Regions from separate parts of the Neobacillus sp. SM06 genome, predicted to be linked through region 2. Evidence: predicted binding sites of a transcription regulator. Region 2 holds the regulator's gene; each other region holds the start of a gene.
The links. Region 2 encodes LexA, which represses DNA repair genes until DNA is damaged. Its sites were predicted from a motif close to CGAACATATGTTCG; they were not measured.
Positions count from the first base shown of each region.

Region 1 (4,734 bases), on a different contig from region 2:
TTTGATGTCCTCAAGCACCTTGGCGTGCGTTCCTTTTCGTCCGGAAACGATCGGGGCAAGGATTTGCATTTTTGTGCGTTCCGGGTATTCCAAAATCCGATCAACCATTTGCTCAATCGTTTGCGAGGAAATTTCAATCTTGTGAACCGGACATGTCGGCCGCCCGACCCTTGCAAACAAAAGCCGTAAATAATCGTAGATTTCTGTCACTGTCCCAACGGTCGACCGTGGATTGCGGCTTGTTGTTTTTTGGTCAATTGAAATGGCAGGGGACAGACCTTCAATCGCATCGACATCCGGCTTGTCCATTTGCCCCAAAAACTGCCGTGCATAGGCAGACAGCGACTCGACATAGCGCCGCTGTCCTTCGGCATAAATTGTATCAAAGGCAAGGGACGACTTCCCTGAACCCGATAGTCCTGTTAAGACAACAAGCTGGTCACGCGGAATGGTGACATCGATATTTTTCAAATTATGTGCCCTGGCGCCTTTAACAACTAACTTATCCATCGCCATCGTATCGTCATCCTTCCGCTTTTATCTCTAAAATAAGATCCCGAAGCTCAGCCGCCCGTTCAAAATCAAGCGCTTTGGCCGCTTCTTTCATTTCTTTTTCCATATTGGCAATCGTGCGTTCCCGCTCTTTTTTCGACATTTTGCCAAACGCAGCCGCCGGTTTGTACTCTTCCGGTTCCTCTGCTGCATGAGTGGCGCGAATCGCATCGCGAATATCTTTTTGAATTGTCATTGGTGTAATCCCATGCTCTTCATTGTATGCTTCCTGAATCGCACGGCGGCGCTTCGTTTCAGTAATCGCCACTTCCATTGAATTCGTGATCCGGTCCGCATACATGATAACCTTTCCATTCGCGTTCCTTGCCGCCCGCCCGATTGTCTGTATCAGCGACCGTTCGGAGCGGAGGAACCCTTCTTTATCCGCGTCAAGGATGGCGACAAGCGATACCTCGGGGATATCGAGCCCTTCCCTTAACAGATTGATTCCAACTAAAACATCATATTTTCCGAGCCTTAGTTCACGGATGATTTCAATTCGCTCAAGCGTTTTGACCTCCGAATGCAAATACTGAACTTTGATGCCGATTTCCTTTAAATAATCGGTTAAGTCTTCTGACATTTTCTTCGTCAACGTTGTGATAAGAACGCGTTCATTGCGGTTGACTCGATCTTGAATTTCGCCGATCAAGTCATCAATCTGGCCTTCAATTGGCCGAACTTCAATAATCGGATCCAACAGTCCTGTCGGCCGGATAATTTGTTCAATCATCTCCGGTGTGTGTTCTAATTCATATGACCCCGGTGTCGCCGAGACATAAATAATGTTCTGAATATGCTTCTCAAATTCCTCAAAGGTAAGCGGCCGGTTGTCGAGCGCTGACGGCAGGCGAAAACCGTGATCCACCAATACTTCCTTGCGCGCTTTGTCGCCGTTGAACATCCCCCTGATTTGCGGCAGGGTGACGTGTGACTCATCGATGACGATCATAAAATCTTCCGGGAAATAGTCCAGAAGGGTATAGGGAGTGGAACCGGCTGGCCTTAACGTAAGATGGCGCGAATAGTTTTCGATCCCTGAGCAAAAGCCCACTTCCCGCATCATTTCCAAATCATAGCGGGTGCGTTGTTCCAAGCGTTGTGCTTCAAGCAATTTATCCTCGGAGCGCAGGACGGCAAGCCGTTCCTCCAGCTCTTTTTCAATATTTTGAATCGCAATTTGCATCTTCTCTTCTCTCGTTACGAAGTGGGATGCTGGAAAAATGGCAACATGATCACGGTCACCGATAATTTCACCTGTTAAAGCATCGACTTCCCGAATCCGATCGACTTCATCACCGAAAAATTCGACGCGGATGCAATGCTCGTCGCGCGAAACCGGAAAAACCTCAACAACATCGCCGCGTACCCGGAACGTTCCGCGCTTAAAATCAATATCATTCCGTTCATATTGGATATCGACCAAGCGGTGCAACAATTGATTTCGCTCAATTTCCATTCCGGTTCGTAATGATAAGACCAATTCCCGGTATTCTTCCGGAGAACCGAGTCCGTAGATGCAGGAGACACTGGCAATAATGATCACGTCTTTGCGTTCAAACAAAGAGGATGTTGCCGAGTGCCTTAGTTTGTCAATTTCATCATTGATGCTGGCGTCCTTCTCGATGAAGGTGTCAGTCTGCGGTACATACGCTTCGGGCTGATAGTAATCATAGTAGCTGACAAAGTATTCAACCGCATTGTTAGGAAAAAATTCTTTAAATTCACTGTAAAGTTGACCGGCCAGCGTTTTATTATGGGCAATGATCAGTGTCGGTTTGTTTACTTCCTTAATCACATTGGATATGGTGAACGTTTTTCCCGTCCCTGTTGCACCGAGCAAAGTCTGATGCCGTTTGTTTTCCTTGATTCCCTGCACAAGTTTCCGAATCGCTTCGGGCTGGTCGCCTTGCGGGGAGTACTTTGAGACTAATTCGAATTGATCCTTCATACTAATCCTCCTGCAAAAATGGATCCTTGGTGTCACGTCTGCTTTAGTTCCATTCTACCACAACACCATCAAAACAAACCAATCATATGCGAACGAGTATTCGTTTTTTAAATGACATTTCTGATATAATTCATTCTACATATTTCATCCAAACAAACATACACTTCTTTCAAATTAATGATGGTTCTCTCCAATATCTGTACCATCCATCCTATTTTATACAATTGTAGCACAAATTAAATTATAATTATTACAAATAATCAACCTATATATTTTATAAAAATATGATTAATTTTGATTATTATTCTCAATTATATAATTATTTTCTCATTTAGAATTGACAACTACTTTTTCTCAAGAATATAATCAGGTTAAGAAGGGAGAAATTTGGATGAATAAAAACGATTATCATCATTTAAATCATGTAAAACAACAACATAAGTCAAGGAAAACTTTATGGATTACATTATGGTTAACATTGTTCTTTGCTCTTGTTGAAGTACTAGGGGGTTTGGTATCCCACTCACTTGCCCTATTATCAGATTCTGCTCATATGTTGTCAGATGTCGTTGCTTTAGCACTTAGTATGACAGCCATCTATATGGCTTCCCGGGATTCCAACCAAAAATACACGTTTGGTTTTTTAAGATTTGAGATTATTGCCTCTTTTCTTAACGGACTTGCTCTTATGATTATTTCAATTGGAATTTTTGTCGAAGGATTTCGGAGGATTATTACTCCTCGGGAAGTAAATCTTCCAATAATGTTAACCATTGCAATGATTGGTCTGATTGTTAACATTGTTCTCACATTGGTACTAAGTCGAACTACAAAAGAAGAAGAGAATTTAAATATTCAAAGTGCACTTTGGCACTATATAGGGGACCTATTGAATTCGGTTGGAGTGATTATTTCCGCGATTTTAATCTATTTTACAGGTATTTCAATTATTGATCCTTTAATTAGTATGGTTATTGGTGTCATTATCTTCATTGGTGGTGCAAAAATTATTCATGAATCATACCTAATTCTTATGGAGACTGTACCTAAACAATTTAATTTAGATTCTATTCGACAAGATCTCCAAAAGATTGAGGGAGTGATTGATGTACATGAAATTCATCTTTGGGCTGTATCTACTGACCACTATTCATTTTCAGCCCATATATTGGCATATAATGAAATTCAATATTCAATAATTATATCCAACACAACAAAACTCTTAAAAGAAAAATATGGTCTGACACATTCAACAATCCAAATTGAAAACCCATCCATGCATGATCATGGAATATACGGGGAGAAATTTTTACTTAACCACGGATAAATCAGAACAGACAAAGGATTTGACCTAATTTTTTTTTTGTAATTTGATTGTTAGATCCTTCAATTCCACTTTGTAAAAATGTCGTCCTCTTTTCTATATATTGACTCTCGCCATTCGCCAAGTTTATGTTAGGTTTAAAACTGGCATACTGTGAACGGTCAATTTTTTTATACGCTTGTTTAAGACTAGTGTTAGGATGGTACCCTAATCATACAAACAAACGAAGCAGCATTTATGCAAAAACAGCCAAAAAAAAAACGGCATAGGTGATTAATCATGCCGTCTGCCGTTTAACTTTTTTTTACCACTCTTTGTTTAAGCCTGACTGCAAAGCCAAAACCGGCAGTCAATGAAAAAGCATCCAAAATCATAATCGGCCATGTATGCGTGTAGCCTTTATAGACAGATGCTGTAATAAGGCCAACCGTTAGAATCAGCCCAATTACCCGATTGTAAGTGACCCTTGTGAAAAGCAAAACCAGCAAACCGGGCAAAATGAGCGCTGATAAGAATTCAATCATCAACGGGTTCACCTCTCCATTCCTTTCTTTACCGTTATTCTAAAAAGAACGGTATGAAAAAGCAACACAAACTTCACATTATAAAAGAGGGACGCCTACAGTTCGTCTAGCTGTTTTAATCAAGATAGAATCGGTAATCCGATTACGTTGTAGTTGTATGGTTAAAACCGAAACGGAGGAAGCATTTATGGAAAAAGAGTTGTTGCCATCAAGTCATCGCCCCGATCCTCTTCCATCGTCCCCATGGCTGATAACGCAAACGTGGGAGCATATCCTTTTCATGCACTGGGAGCTTCCAGCAAGTTCATTGCAGGCACTGATTCCTTCCGAGCTCGAATTGGATATGTTCGATGGATCAGCATGGCTTAGCATTCTTCCCTTTC
Region 1 covers NZ_JBNWEO010000005.1:48,673-53,406, reverse strand. The annotation lists gene uvrA (excinuclease ABC subunit UvrA) at 1-516, opposite strand, end outside; gene uvrB (excinuclease ABC subunit UvrB) at 524-2,503, opposite strand; gene ACQYAD_RS00425 (cation diffusion facilitator family transporter) at 2,895-3,830, shown strand; gene ACQYAD_RS00420 (DUF2198 family protein) at 4,121-4,351, opposite strand; gene ACQYAD_RS00415 (YqjF family protein) at 4,539-4,734, shown strand, end outside.
Region 1: uvrB (excinuclease ABC subunit UvrB) is a predicted target of LexA. The motif match lies at 2,593-2,606, and genes of this name have one in related genera.

Region 2 (4,734 bases):
AATGGAGGAAAACAGGGAAGAACTTGCACAGCTGGAAACGCTGGACAACGGTAAACCCATTCGTGAAACAACAAATGCTGATGTTCCTTTGGCTATTGAACATATGCGCTATTATGCAGGCTGGTCAACTAAGATTGTTGGTCAGACGATCCCTGTTAATGGTCCATACTTTAACTATACACGTCATGAAGCAGTTGGAGTGGTTGGACAAATTATCCCTTGGAATTTCCCGCTTCTTATGGCCATGTGGAAGCTTGGTGCTGCACTGGCAACCGGATGTACGGTTGTACTCAAACCTGCCGAGCAGACTCCTTTATCAGCACTTTACTTAGCGGAGTTAATTCAGGAAGCCGGTTTCCCGGCAGGTGTTGTCAACATTGTTCCAGGATTTGGTGAAACAGCTGGCCAGCCACTTGTTGAACATCCTTTGGTTGATAAAATTGCCTTTACCGGTTCGACCGAAGTAGGAAGACTCATAATGGCAAATGCCTCAAAAACATTGAAACGGGTGACCCTTGAGCTTGGCGGAAAATCGCCAAATATCATTCTTCCGGATGCAGACTTAACAAAAGCCATTCCCGGCGCTCTAAACGGGGTAATGTTTAACCAAGGTCAAGTTTGCTGTGCAGGTTCCCGTGTGTTTATTCAGAAGAAGCAGTTTGATAATGTTGTAGCAGATATGGCTTCCCATTCAAAAAAGATCAAGCAAGGAGCAGGAATCCATACTGATACAGAAATTGGGCCGTTAGTTTCAGCCGAACAGCAAAACAGGGTTCTTGGATATATTGAAAAAGGACTAAGTGAAGGGGCTCAGCTGGTTGCAGGGGGAAATAAGCCTCAAGAGCAAGGCTACTTCGTTTCCCCAACGATTTTTGCAGATGTCCGAGATGAAATGACAATTGCCAAAGAAGAAATCTTCGGCCCGGTAATCGCTGCGATGCCATATGACGATTTGGACGAATTAATTGACCGAGCAAACAATAGCGAATATGGACTAGCTGCGGGTGTTTGGACTCGCGATGTTGCAAAAGCCCATTACATTGCTGGAAAACTTCGTGCTGGTACTGTTTGGGTAAACTGTTACAATGCTTTTGATGCAGCCTCTCCATTTGGAGGATATAAGCAATCTGGTATCGGACGTGAGATGGGATCGTATGCTCTTGCTAACTATACAGAAGTGAAGAGCATCTGGATCTCACTTCAGTAAAAAATCTTGAAGTTTCATCGGTAAAAGGAACTCAATGGAGTTCCTTTTTTAATTTACTTGTTCTACCATTCGTTTTTTGTTTGCTTTTCTGCTGCATCCATATATTCTTTATACCTTCTATGTACGGTTGCCTTACTTACATCAAAACCCAAGCCTCTTAACGTGGCAGCAATTTCATGAAAGGTAAGATTCTTTTTCCGCAAGTTTATTATTTCCTCCACCGGCACTTCCTTTTTTTCTCTCCCGCCAAGGTGAAGATTGGATAAATTCTTGTGCGGTTCGAAACCATCCTTAATCGCCCGGGTGATTCCCCTGCTGATTTTCAAATTTGCAATTTTTCGTTGAAATTCTTCAACCGCACTTAAAATTTCAAGTACCATTAAATCAGCATCTGCCAAGTAAATTTCTCCATGGTCTTGGATGGTAAAAACGGCAATGCCCATTTTACGCAGTTCATGTAGCAAGGCTATCTTTGAGTGGCCCCTCCCTAGCCGGGTATCATCCTGTATTAAAAGAGCCTCTGCCTGCTTATCTTTAAACAGGGCAAGCGCCTCGATTATTCCTTCCCGATCGACATCAAACCCGCTATGCCTCTCCTCAATGATTTTTATTACTTCGAATTGGTGTTTGTTTGCAAAGGTTTCAAGTTCTTCTTTTTGTCTGGTTAACGATGTGTCTTGTGTAGACTTTTCAGTGCTAACCCGGCAGTAAATGATTGCCTTCATGTCCTTCAGAACCTTTCTATCTGCTTATTTTGCTGCGCTGGCAAATTCTTTTGCTCCAACTTCATTATTTTTAACCGGGATGGCAATTTTTTCGCCCGGGTATATCAAATCTCCTTCTATTTGATTGTGCTTTTTCACCCAGCTGATGAACTGATCATGCGAAAATGAGGATGTTTGGGAATATTCTTTTGCGATTTTCCAGAGTGAATCTCCTTCAGCAATGGTAATATTGACATAATTTTCTTTATGAAATGAGTTGGATTGAAAATAAATAATAAGAGCTGAACCAAAGCTCAGGATAACTAAAATAATGGCATATGAATAGCGATTCCACAAGTTCTTCATTTATCAACACTCCATTTTTAGAATATATGTTCGCTTCTATGCTTTTATTATAAATCGAACGTTTGTTTTCTGTCAACCAAAATTCGAACTTATGTTTGTATAAAATTATCTCGCATGCTATAATAAAGTTAACATTAACCAGGCGAGGTGCATCTGATATGACAAAATTATCAAAGCGGCAGCAGGATATCCTTGATTTCATAAAAGGGGAAGTTAAAAAAAAGGGTTATCCGCCATCTGTTCGGGAAATAGGAGAAGCTGTTGGCCTTGCTTCCAGTTCAACAGTTCACGGACATTTGGCAAGATTGGAGAGCAAAGGACTAATTAGAAGAGATCCAACAAAACCAAGAGCAATTGAAATTCTTGAAGTGGATGAAAGTACAACGATTCCAAAAAGCAATGTTGTCAATGTTCCAGTTGTTGGTAAAGTAACAGCTGGTCTGCCGATAACGGCGATTGAAAATGTTGAAGAGTATTTCCCGCTGCCAGAAAGACTCGCACCTCATGAGGATCAAGTCTTTATGCTCGAAATTATGGGAAACAGCATGATTGAAGCCGGAATTCTTGATGGTGACTATGTCATTGTAAGACAGCAAAAAACTGCTAACAATGGAGATATTGTTGTAGCGATGACAGAGGAAGATGAAGCAACATGCAAGAGGTTTTTTAAAGAAAAGGATTATATCCGCCTTCAGCCTGAGAATTCCACAATGGAACCGATAATCCTAAAGAATGTTGCCATTCTTGGAAAAGTCATCGGGGTTTACAGGCAGATTCATTAATACTCTAGCAGAGTATTCATTACTTAAATTTTCAAAAAGCACGCTACTATTCAACGTGCTTTTTTATTTTATTGCCAATTTGCGATTTTTCTAATAGAATCCCAAAATGTACAGTAGTAAGCTTAGAACAAAAAGTCCTGATGCATTGTGCGCCAGGACTTTTTGTTATTAATACATTTGCAAATACTGCTCTCTCTCCCAAGGGTGAACGGCTGTTCTAAACATATCCCATTCAATTTCTTTTGCTTCAAGGAAATGCTCAAGGATGTGTTCGCCAAGACCGGCAGTGATAACTTCGTCTTTTTTCAATTCATCTAACGCAGCTGCCAATGTTGCTGGAAGATCGATGATGCCTTCTGCGATTCTTTCTTGTTTGTTCATTACATAGATGTTGCGGTCAACAGCATTTGGAGGTGTTAATTTGTTCTTAATACCATCCAATCCTGCTTTAAGCAAAACAGCCATTGCAAGGTATGGGTTTGCAGATGGGTCAACACTGCGTACCTCAACACGTGTGCTCATACCGCGTGAAGCTGGAATTCGAATTAACGGAGAACGATTACGTGCAGACCATGCAACATAACAAGGTGCCTCATATCCAGGAACAAGTCGCTTGTATGAATTTACAGTTGGGTTGGTAACAGCTGTGAAACTTGGCGCATGTTTTAGAATTCCTGCGATGAATTGACGAGCTGTGTCACTTAACTCAAGATCACCTGTTGGCTCATAGAATGCATTTTGTCCGTCTTTGAATAAAGAAAGGTTGCAGTGCATACCAGATCCGTTTACGCCGAATAATGGTTTTGGCATGAAAGTAGCATGCAAGCCATGTTTTCTGGCAATGGTTTTAACTACAAGTTTGAATGTTTGGATATGGTCACAAGCTGTAATTGCATCTGCGTATTTGAAGTCAATTTCATGCTGTCCAGGTGCCACTTCATGGTGAGAAGCTTCGATTTCAAAGCCCATTTCTTCAAGCTCTAGCACGATATCACGGCGGCAGTTTTCGCCAAGGTCAGTAGGAGCCAAGTCGAAGTATCCTCCATTGTCGTTCAATTCTAAAGTAGGTTCACCAACTTGATCCAATTTAAACAAGAAGAATTCCGGCTCTGGTCCAAGGTTGAAATTCGTGAAGCCCATTTCTTCCATCTCTTTCAAAACGCGTTTTAAATTGTTACGCGGATCGCCTTCGAACGGTTTCCCTTCCGGAGTATAAATGTCACAGATAAACCTTGCTACTTTTCCCTTCTCAGCAGTCCACGGGAAAATGACAAAAGTATTTAAGTCCGGATATAAAAGCATATCTGATTCTTCAATTCGCACGAAACCTTCAATTGAAGATCCATCAAACATCATTTTGTTATCGAGAGCTTTTTCTAATTGGCTGATTGGAATTTCAACGTTTTTAATTGTTCCAAGGATATCAGTAAATTGTAAACGAATAAATTTAACATTTTCTTCTTTCGTGATTCGAATGATATCTTCTCTCGTATACTTTGCCATTTCCTTACCTCCAAAAATAGTTTAATTTAATTTAGGTAAAAACGAGACATGTCGCCTTGACGCAATGATGAGCGGTTGAATCGGCCTGCTTGGTACAATTCATTGCGAAGCAGATTTCGCAATTCATCATCTGTCAGGTCACGTTTCGCTTTTTCGGGTTGCTGCTGGAGGT
Region 2 covers NZ_JBNWEO010000014.1:156,891-161,624, forward strand. The annotation lists gene ACQYAD_RS09325 (aldehyde dehydrogenase family protein) at 1-1,207, shown strand, start outside; gene ACQYAD_RS09330 (YneB family resolvase-like protein) at 1,270-1,932, opposite strand; gene yneA (cell division suppressor protein YneA) at 1,957-2,277, opposite strand; gene lexA (transcriptional repressor LexA) at 2,436-3,059, shown strand; gene glnA (type I glutamate--ammonia ligase) at 3,228-4,562, opposite strand; gene ACQYAD_RS09350 (MerR family transcriptional regulator) at 4,589-4,734, opposite strand, start outside.

Region 3 (4,734 bases), on a different contig from region 2:
TGCTGAAAAACTTGAAGTAGCTGAAAAGTGGATTCAAAAAGGCTACTCCATTTCAGTGGTGCTAAAAATCATTGGTATTCCTCGTTCCACCTACTATTATCAAAAAAACTACCGTGTGGAAGAGAAAAAAGTAAGTGAGGGACGTCCAGCACCAGGCTATTCTTACAAAGAGGACGGCCAAAAAGTATCAGATGAACAGATCAAGGAGTTTTTATTAGAGGGGATTGCCGGCGATGCCTATAACTATGGCTATCGCAAGCTCACAAAGTTTCTTTATCGGAACCATAACCTCGTCATTAACAAGAAAAAAGTGTACCGATTATATAAAGAATTAGGGATCTTACGTCCACAGCGTAAGAAAAAAGTCTCGCATCCTAGAAAACTAGCACGAAATCGCATCATTACTAGCTCAAATCAAATGTGGGAAGCCGATATAAAATACGGATTTGTTGAAGGTGAAGACCGCTTTTTCTTTGTCATGTCAATTATTGACGTTTATGACAGGGGGATTGTCGATTATCATATGGGCTTGAGTTGTACAGGCAGCGATGTCAATCAAGCAATGCAACGAGCACTACTGAAACGCCAACTACTTAATGCTTTGGAAAAACCTGTTATCCGAACAGATAATGGACCACAGTTTATTTCTCATACTTTCGAGGAGTTTTGTGAAAATTATAAAATAGAGCATGAAAGAATACCGCCCAAAACGCCAAATATGAATGCCCATATCGAATCATTTCATCGGATTTTTGAGGACGATTGCCTATCTAGATGGCAATTTGAAACATATGCACAAGCATATGAAGTCGTCACAGAGTTTATGGTATTTTATAACGAAAGACGAATGCATTCAAGCATTCTAGATCTATCACCAAAAGAATTCTATGAGAATCAGGGTTCATTAGTAATTAAGGAAGTTCGAGTGTAACAGTGCCAAACTTCAGCCAAAGCACCAGCTTGATTAGGAGTGGCGGGCATGATAGCCTTGTTTGGCGATGCCGATGTTGTGACATCTGGCTGCTCGGCTGGGAAGTCATGCCCGCAGAGGCTCCTTGTCAAGCAGCATGGCCTTTTTGAAGAATAACGAAAGACAATCCAATTTTAAAAAACAATGGAAATGAGAGAATAAGAGAGATATTGTCCAAAATTCGGGGGTTAATCCGAGGAATACCTCTTTTGTCTTGCTCGAATTGCAATGAAAGAGGACAAAGAATGGTGAACGGAATACATGTTTGAGGAGCATTCTAAAATGTTGAATGAAGAAACAATTATTTCGATAATTAAAGATGATCAATGGATGATGGAAATATTGCAATCGGTAAGATCATTGAATTTGCCTGATTGGTGGATTTGTGCGGGATTTGTTCGATCGAAAATTTGGGATGCCTTACACCATTTTACTGAAAGAACTCCTCTGCCGGATGTTGATGTCATCTATTTTGCACCGGCAAATACGGATGAATTTGCAGAAAAGAAACTTGAAAAGGAACTTGAATTTCTTATGCCTCATGTTCCTTGGTCAGTAAAAAATGAAGCAAGAATGCATGTTAAAAGCAAAATGTCCCCGTATTCTTCAGCTGTGGACGCTATTTCCAAATTTCCCGAAACAGCGACAGCATTAGGCGTAAAATTGGATGAGAAAAAGCAAGTAATCATAACAGTTCCTTGGGGCATTGATGATCTTGTCAATTTAAAGGTGAAGCCGACTCCCTTTTTTACTGAGACAAAAGAACGAGCGGCCATTTATGAAGACAGGATAACAAAAAAGAATTGGAAAGAAACTTGGAATAAACTGAAAATTTACCACATTCACGATTTTATATCAAAATAAAGATGTTGCAAAAAGGAAAAAAGTGTTAAAATAAAAGAAGGTATTGCTCATTAAAGGAGGGGCTTACTATGAGTGCGGTTTTAACATTAATTGGTGATTTATTTGCGGTCATCTCCGTTTCGCTTGGGGCGAAAAAGAAAAAGAGCGAAAAAGGTAGCAAGAAGAATTAATTTTGAAAAATACTCGGATCTTTTAGAGTATTATTTTTTTTGCAATTTGCTAGGATATCTTTCGAACGCATGGCCGGAAAAGTTAAACAAGACCGCAAATTTTCAATTTTCCCCCGCTGTTAAAAATTCATAAACAACATCATTGACGATTTCATACAAATCCGCCTCAGGTTCCGCTGCTTTCACTGCATAAATTTGGCTGTAAAGCTTGTCCATTTCCCTTAAACCAACCGGCAGTGTTTCCCGATCGGAATCATATTGTTTTAAGCAATTTTGAATCATCTTCTCAATCAATCGTTTATCCATTGCATCCACCCCGTATACCTATTATAGCGTAAATTTTTCCATCCGAACCATCCCCAATAAAAATTTCCATTGAATACGAACGAATATTCGCCTAAAATAATGGGTAGAATGGTATAGAACTTATGTTTGGTTTTTGGAGGGGTTTCTATGATTGAGTATCAAGCATTGCCGCAGAACAAAATTTTATGCGTGGATATGAAAAGCTTTTACGCAAGCTGTGCGGCTGTGATCGAAGGACTTGATCCGCTTACTTGCTATGTAGCGGTTGTCGGCAATCAGGAGCGGCAAGGGAGTGTGGTGCTTGCCGCTTCACCCCGTTTAAAAAAAGAATTTGGCATCAAAACCGGTTCCCGGCTGTTTGAAATCCCAAATGATCCGCGAATTCGCGTAATCGAACCGAAAATGGCAACGTATTTGCGGATTTCCACGGAAATTTCCCGTGTTTTTAACCGCTATGTGCCGAAAGAGGCGATCCATACGTACAGTGTCGATGAAAGTTTTATTAAAGTCGATGGTGCCCTGCATCTGTGGGGGGATGCTAAGACGATCGCGCGAAAAATAAAGGACGATATTGAACGGGAATTTCAACTGCCCTGTGCGGTCGGGATTGGGCCGAATATGCTGATGGCAAAGCTGTGTCTGGACATTGAAGCAAAGAAGAAAGGGATTGCCGAGTGGACGTTTGCCGATGTTCCTGAAAAGCTGTGGAGCATTGCCCCGCTCCGCGAAATGTGGGGAATTGGCAGACGCCTTGAAAAAACGCTCAACAGCATGGGGATTTTCTCCGTCGGCCAACTAGCCCGCTATGATTTAGAAAAATTGGAAAAGAAATTTGGAATTATGGGCAACCAGCTTTATTATCACGCCTGGGGAATCGATCTTTCCGATTTGGGGGCACCGCTTATTGAAGGGCAAATCAGCTTTGGCAAAAGTCAAATTTTGCTGCGGGATTATAAAGATGATGCAGAAATTAGGCATGTCATTTTAGAAATGTGTGAGGAGGTTGCACGCCGGGCAAGAACCCATCGGAAAGCAGGAAGAACGGTCAGCCTTGGAATTGGCTACAGCAAAGAAGAATTCGGCGGTGGTTTTCATCGCGCACGAACGATCGAGCAGCCGACAAATGTGACGATGGAGCTTTATCGTGTCTGCCTTGAGTTATTTTATGAAAATTATACTGGGCATACGGTTAGAAATATTTCAATTACGCTTGGCGCTATCACCGATGATCGCGAAGTGCAGTTAAGCCTTTTTGATCTTGGTGCAGAGAAAAGAAGGCAGCTCGGCTATGTTGTCGACCGCATCCGCGATCGTTTTGGTTCAGGCGCACTGTTGCGTGCGGTTTCGTATACAGCTGCCGGAACCGCCAAACAGCGGGCAACGCTTGTTGGCGGGCACAAAATGTAATAAAGAAAGAAGTGAGGACCATGATTCGCGACCGTGGGAAAATTAAGTGGACAGCGATGATGCTTCCGGAGCATGTGAAATTGCTGCGGGACTGGGTAAAGGAAGATACGTATGAACAGAAAAAGGAGCTGGATGAGCAGCAGCTTGAACACATTAATGAGATTGCTGCTGAGGCGATGGAATTCAACGAGTGGGTGCATATTACGCACTATCAAAATCGAAACTATGAAATTTTGATTGGAAAAATTCATTATTGGGATGCGATTACCCAGACATTCCATGTGGTTGACAAGTTTGATGAACTGCATCGGGTTTCTTTGAACTCAATCGCAGATATCCGCTTTTAGCTAAGCATAAAAAGAGCGGCTTGTAAAAACCGCTCCCACCAATCCATTATTCATTTTCAGCAACGCGGACTTTCGACTCAAATTTGCCTTTGTGGCTGCCGTCGCAAAACGGCTTGTTATTGGATAAACCGCAGCGGCAAAGGGAAAAGCTTGGCTTCGTTTCGTACACATTGCCTTCGCCATCAAGCAATTCAACATCGCCCGTGATACGAAGCGAACCATTATCATTTACTTTAATTTGAACTTTTGACATGTTTCCACCCCTTTTTTGGCTAATCAGAATTTATATGGATAAATTCTGAACGCATAAATTCAACTACGCCTCTGTCTTCGTCCAAAGGACTCGCCAGTCGGCAAGTGTTCATTTAAAAATAGTTTCGTTTTTAAGAATAGTAAAAATAGGTTGAAGATGCAACAGTACAGCAGCCTGAAAAAACATGTGATACAATCATCTTATACCGATAAGGGGGAGATTTAAACATGGAAATTGCAATCACAGAGACAGCAATCACGAAAATCAATCAGAAAATCGGAGAGCAGACAGGTTATTTAAAACTTGTTTACGATACAGATGATTGCGGCTGCGCGGTAAATGGCGTTGTAGTCTTATGGTTTGTGCCAGAGCTGGAAGCAGACGATATCAAAATCGAAACGAACGACCGCCCCGTGT
Region 3 covers NZ_JBNWEO010000015.1:370-5,103, forward strand. The annotation lists one part of gene ACQYAD_RS09440 (IS3 family transposase) at 1-931, shown strand, start outside; gene ACQYAD_RS09445 (nucleotidyltransferase family protein) at 1,253-1,834, shown strand; gene ACQYAD_RS09450 (YqzH family protein) at 2,107-2,310, opposite strand; gene ACQYAD_RS09455 (DNA polymerase thumb domain-containing protein) at 2,458-3,717, shown strand; gene ACQYAD_RS09460 (YolD-like family protein) at 3,738-4,064, shown strand; gene ACQYAD_RS09465 (CDGSH iron-sulfur domain-containing protein) at 4,111-4,317, opposite strand; gene ACQYAD_RS09470 (iron-sulfur cluster biosynthesis family protein) at 4,545-4,734, shown strand, end outside.
Region 3: ACQYAD_RS09455 (DNA polymerase thumb domain-containing protein) is a predicted target of LexA. The motif match lies at 2,387-2,400, and genes of this name have one in related genera.